Regions from separate parts of the Paenibacillus sp. J31P190 genome, predicted to be linked through region 2. Evidence: riboswitches for the same ligand, from Rfam matches in the RefSeq annotation. Region 2 holds a riboswitch; the other holds the start of a gene.
The links. A riboswitch is a leader RNA that binds a small molecule or an ion and turns the genes downstream of it on or off. The one in region 2 is predicted to bind cyclic di-GMP.

Region 1: it holds a riboswitch for cyclic di-GMP, as region 2 does, so the genes downstream of both, AC58U0_RS27800 (S-layer homology domain-containing protein) here and AC58U0_RS31515 (transglutaminase-like domain-containing protein) in region 2, are expected to answer to the same signal.

The regions. Positions count from the first base shown of each region.
Region 1 covers NZ_JCAUAS010000020.1:120,447-123,534, forward strand. The annotation lists gene AC58U0_RS27800 (S-layer homology domain-containing protein) at 1-1,295, opposite strand, end outside; cyclic di-GMP riboswitch class I at 1,341-1,435, opposite strand; gene AC58U0_RS27805 (stalk domain-containing protein) at 1,463-3,088, opposite strand, start outside.
Region 2 covers NZ_JCAUAS010000028.1:25,045-28,132, reverse strand. The annotation lists gene AC58U0_RS31525 (SdrD B-like domain-containing protein) at 1-337, opposite strand, end outside; gene AC58U0_RS31520 (class D sortase) at 864-1,565, shown strand; cyclic di-GMP riboswitch class I at 1,653-1,740, shown strand; gene AC58U0_RS31515 (transglutaminase-like domain-containing protein) at 1,753-2,559, shown strand; gene AC58U0_RS31510 (collagen binding domain-containing protein) at 2,757-3,088, shown strand, end outside.

The DNA.
Region 1 (3,088 bases), on a different contig from region 2:
CCGGGGTGCTCGCCTTCAATTCCAGATACGGACCAAATGCCAGAAACAAACTGTAAGTGATGGCTACCATTAGCAGCGAGCGCCCACGCATCTTGTTTCTTTTCGAGCTTGAGTCTCACAGAAGTATTGCCCGTTAGAACACCTTTCGCCACCGTTAGCTTAACGCGACCGTCCAAGGCATCAAGCTCTCCGCCCTCAGAGCCAATCATTTTCGATACGTCGGTCTTTGACGAAGCAGCCTGACCATAACCACCCGAAACCGGCTGAGTCACAATCCGCGTCATTGTGCGGTATGAAATCATCCCATCCAGACGCTTCAGAACAAGCTGATTCTCAACAAATGCGTACGCATTAAAGGCCGTACTCCCCCGTTCCATCGCATACGTCTCATTGAGAAGCAGATTAACTCCGTTCAGCTGTGGTGTCCCGCCTTGATCCTGAATCCAAGCCGCATACTCATCGCCGATATAGAGTCGCGGATATTCGCTACCTTTTTTCGTTTGCGGGGTCAAATCCTTTAGTACCGGATCGTTTGGATTCGACACATCGAGCAGGATGATTTTTGTGCGGAATTCCGAATCGGATTGTTTAATGATCGCGTAGGTTCCATTGAATGCAGAATCCATGATGAACTGACCTCTAGGCAAAGGTAACACCGAAATCGTGTCTGCTATAGCCAAACGATGAAGACTTAGCCCCCCGTTTGCTACATTCGTAAACAGCACCTTCCCTTTGGAAACAATTGGATAACGCCCACTGCCGAACTGTGTTTCTTTATTGAGGCTAAGGTTGTAATGATACATCTTATAGTCCGTCGACTCGAACCAAACGATATCCTCCCCATCCATCGAGAGGCGGGGGATACTCCCCATATTGCTGCTGAGTTGCTTCTCTGTACCTTCAGAGATCTTAATCCCCCAGACCGTCCACCCTCCGGTATCTGGACCACTCGTACGACGATCTATCCACGCAACATACACCGAGCCATTTACAGATTCCGAAACAACCGGATCAGACTTCAACGAATCAGCTGTAGTTAATTGCTTCGTTTCTCCTGATTGCAAGCTGCGGTAAAAGACTTGCGGGATCCCCTTGTCGTCACCTTGCATCCAGACCATGTGTTGACCGGATACATAAGTTCGTTCATCTGGAGCCTTAACCAGACTTACTTGGTCGGTTGACTCGTAGCGTACTTCTGCCCAAGACGATGTCGGAAGCATCACCAAGGTGAACATAAGCACAAGTGTCAGTGATAACCACTGGTATGATTTACACAAAAATTGTTTGATCCACATTTAACTTCTCTTCCTCTCTTTTAGCCAATAAAAACCCAAGCCCCTAAAGGTAACCCGACTAACGTCCCATGGGGTGCGACTCATGGCTTAGACCGATGGTTTTGCGCCTCCACCTTTTGATGGATTTTCCTTTGTTCAATGTTGCTAGAACTATAATCTCACTCGTTCTAAGCTTCAGGCTTACCCTGTTTAAATTTCCCTTGGAATTTCACAGTGCCGTTTTTATCATATAAAGTGCCTTGTCCATCAGGAAAACCATTGATAAAGTCTCCTTCGTAACGTTCCCCGTTCTCGTAATAATACGTTCCCTTTACAAGATAGTAATGTTCGTACTGACCTTCGGCTTTCAGATTTCCGTTCTCATAATACTCTTTACCAACACCATTCCGGGCACCTCCCACGAATGGTCCTACATAAGACTTAGCTCCTGATGGATAATAATCAATCCCATTGCCATTCCGATTGCCTTCCTTATATTCTCCTTCTCGTTGAAGAAGGCCATTGGCATCATATTCCTTACCATTACCATCTTCCCTACTTTGTAAAAAACCACCCTCATATTTCAGCTTTCCGCCCACATAATATTTTCCATGTCCGCTGAAGTAGCCATCTTTCATCCCTCCCTCATAAACTGGACGGCCTTGGATGTACAACTTACCTTTGCCCGTAAGGCTTCCAAAAACCTCCTGACCCTCGTACTTCAAAAACCCGCTGTCATCGTACTTACGAATAACGCCGTTAGGCAATCCCCTCGTAAATTGCCCGGTAATAATCTCACCCGTACGATCTTCTCCGAACAAGAAGCCTTCGAAATACATAGTGCCCCAACCCGTAACCTCATCTTTTTGAAATTCAGCATCGTACCAAAGCGATCCGTCATTGCGGTAAAGCTTGCCTTTCCCATTCATCTTGCCGTCTTTGAGCTGACCTTCGTACATTACCTTACCATCTTCGTAAAACAGCTTTCCTTCCGTACTTGCGTCATACAGGTATACAGCCTTCAAGTTGGCATCCCATACTACTTTGCGACCCGTTGCTTCACCGACAAAACGCAGCGGAACGAACGTATAGCCTTTATTTGAATAGGGTGCAACCGGCATTTCGATGGATTGCTCATTGGTGGATGCTGATAAGCTCCCCAGCTGCAAGCTGAGCGATTGTCCTTCCTTTTGTCCCGTTACCCTCCGTGCGTTTTCGTCCCATTGAATGGTTAAGCCCAGCTTTTCAAAAATAGTACGAAACTCAACCGTCGTGTAATTGTCATGCAGAGCAGGCTGCTCGTTAAATTTCAGTTCTTCTCCGTCAAGAAATACGCGAATCGGATCCTCCGCAATAGTTTGCTTGATTCTCTTGTTCACCCAGTACTCGCGCAGAGGAACATCGGCAATGTCGTGTAGAAAGATTGCATAGATTCCCGGTTTCTCAATTGCTGTATGAATCACATTTGAATTGTCCCCCAATAGCCCCCCCATATAAATCCATGAGTCAGACTCCAGTCGGAAAATGCCAAGCTTATCCCGAAATTTATGCGGTACTCTGCTCTCCATATAAGACATATTAAGCTGGATTTCTAACACCGTTTGATCCGGAAAATCGATATTCCACGGCAAGCTGACCATCATCTGTCCGCTCTGCATCGCCTTTGTGAGTTCCAAATTCTTGTCTTCCGCTGGTGCCAGCTTAATTTTGCCTAAAGTATCCTCGAATGCATATGGCGGCACGTCCAAGCTCACACTTTTATCCGAGGATGCAGGATGACCCTCTACTTGAGAATTTCCTTGTCTAAGTTCTTT
Region 2 (3,088 bases):
TAACTGTACCAGGAGTACTTAAATCGACATGATCGACATCAGCCGAGGTATCGACGCCCACGTAGTCCAGTGTATTTGGCAAAACATCAGTGATGACCATATTCACGGCATCTTCCGTGGTACTAGGATTCGCATACTTGATCGTATACGTGATCGTTTCCCCAGGTACTGCTGATGTTTTATCTACTGTTTTTTCCAAAGACAAAGAAATAGCGGCAGACGCAACAAAATTGTAATAAGGCAATATCGCTAGTGATAAAGCCATAAGCAAGAACAGCACTCTTTTAGGCAAATGCAAGAGGGTTCTGCTTCTTTTCAAACTCAATAAATGTTCCATACATTGCTCCCCCATAATCAGATAACATGAGCTGGCAATGTATTTTATTTTCAAAATATTCCAACTGCATGTCTCTTAAACAACTGTAAATCTTGATTCTTCTTCCTGGCATAAGAAATAAGTGCTGTTGTTTCTGCGTTAATCTATGTATGAGGACGAACAATCCTGTAATCAGAGTAAGAAATGCTTATGTAGTCGTGGAGATTGCTCTATTCGTCCTTCACCTCCTCGGAAACATGATAAATTTTCACCAGATAGATAAATATTTACAAATGACCATAAAACGAACTATGCCAAAAAAAAGAATTCTTTTTATTACACCAAATTAGACTGAACAAATTCTGAACAATTTCTTGCAAAAACGACAAAATTCTGTGCTATCGTGACATTATTTGCTGTAACACCTGTTGGCAAGATAAGAAAGGAATTTACGCAAATATCTAGAACAGAAATATGCATATTCTTAACAGAAACTTCTCGGAATGTTTGTGGTTGTATGAGATCCAAGAGAAAGGCGGTACCCTTTGTGATTAGAAAAAAGCTATCACTGTTAGTTATCGTTCTTGGGATTATCATTTTTCTCTATCCAACGTTAAACGATCGTTATGAGAGCTATCAGCAGAACAAAATTTTGAAACAATGGCAGGAAAATCTGCAGGATATGGATCAAACAGGCTCTGTCCTCGAGGAGGAGACAGATGCGGGGTTGGTCGTGCCTTCTTCCAGTCCCGCAGTGGAAGCTCTGCCGACAAGCAGCCAGCCGAGCAGCCAACCAAGCCCCTTGGCCGCGAAAACGACACCGAAGCCTGTAACATTGCCGCAGAAGAATATAGAGGGTGTCCTCACTATCGATAAAATTGATCTGAAGCTTCCTATTCTGACAGACGCTACCGTGAATAATTTGAAGATTTCCGTTGCAAGCATAGCTAATACAGGCAAAGCAGGCGCTGTTGGTAATTATGCCATTGCGGGTCATCGAAATCTGACCTACGGGAAAAATTTTAATAGATTAGATGAAGTAACTGAAGGGGATTTCATTGAAGTGAATACAGGGAGCAAAACGTATATCTACAAAGTAGTGGACAAACAGTATGTCCTCCCAGAGGATGTTTGGGTGCTGAAGGGCAACGGCAAAGATCGGGAGATTACGCTAATAACTTGCCATCCAATGGAAAATCCGACTCATCGTATTGCGATTAAGGGAATCATGGTGCAGTCGAAGGAATAAAATGTAATATTTTGTCTATTCAGAGAGACAAGCCTATGTTAAGATTGCACTATAGTGATTTAGTGATTATAGGGAGTCGGTGCGTTCCTCCGATAAAGGCAAATCTAGCGAAAACTAGAGACGCAAAACTAAAGGGCCTTCCTTAGCCGAACTAAGTTGGCAGCCAGTTACCGAAAGGGGATTTTTTGTGTTTAAAAAGCCAATTATACGAACGATTATAGCAACTTTTCTGTTTGCTCTTGCTCCGCAAGGGATATTTGCAGCTTCCAATCCTTCCGTGATTGATAAAGATGCTCTGAATAAAGGGATTATCTCGGTTCATTATTCAAACGATAAAAACTCCAAAGTTCTCGTGCGAATCATGAGAGAAAATGTTAAATATGATTACACCTTCGCAGAAGGGGATCAGTACCCTTTGCAGCTTGGAAACGGCCAGTATAAAGTGCTGATTGGTGAGTCCATTGGGGCTAATAAATATAAAGTTGTAGCGCAAGAACAAATCGATTTAGAAATGGAAGACGAGAATGCCGTATTTCTGCAGTCCATTCCGTTGATCGATTGGAACGATGAATCTAAGGCGGTCGTTGAGGCTAAGCAATTAGTTGGAGATAAAGAAAAAGATATCGACAAAATAAGAGCCATTTATGGATATATCACCACGCATTTTCAGTATGATTATGAGAAGGCCCAAACTGTAGCAGATAGTTATATACCTAATCTGGATACGGTCTATGCAGAGTCCAAAGGAATTTGTTATGACTTTGCAGCTACTTTTGCGGCTATGGCAAGAAGTGAGGGGATTCCAACCCGTCTGGTTATGGGATATGAAAGTCATGAGCCAGATACTTATCATGCGTGGAATCAAGTCTTTCTAAAGGAAAGTAAGGAATGGGTGACGATCGATACGACGTATGACGCTGTTCATATACAGGGTGGTGAAGCAATAGATATAATAAAAAACGATCATAATTATCAAATTTCCAAAATATATTAGAGTAAATGAAGAAACCTGTACTCAACTGAGTACAGGTTTTTTTGTGCCGTTTATGTTGAAAAAACATTAAATTCCAATATTTACAATACATCTTGTATCATATATCATTGATAATGATACATTTTGTTTCAAAGTCATAGGAGGTAGCACACATAAATAATCTCTAGAAAAAATTGATCCATGAATGGAGGTATGAAATGATGTTGAAGAAAAAGACGAGTGCTCTGCTGATTACTTTATTAATTTTTATGCAGAGTATTTACGGGATTGGCATTATTACTAAGGCCAGTGCGAACACGATTTCAAACAATATTCTTGACAGCGTGACGATGGCTGTATATGACAGCGCAGGTCAAGTCGTGACCGGCAATGTTTACGAGCCAAACTCCACAATACAGCTTGACTATACGTGGTCTCTGCCTAACGGTCATGGATATCAAGGTGGTGATACGTTTACATTCACTCTGCCGCAGCAATTTTTACTTTTCAGTGATATTTCCGGTGTTTTGGTCATGGGGCAGGATCAGCT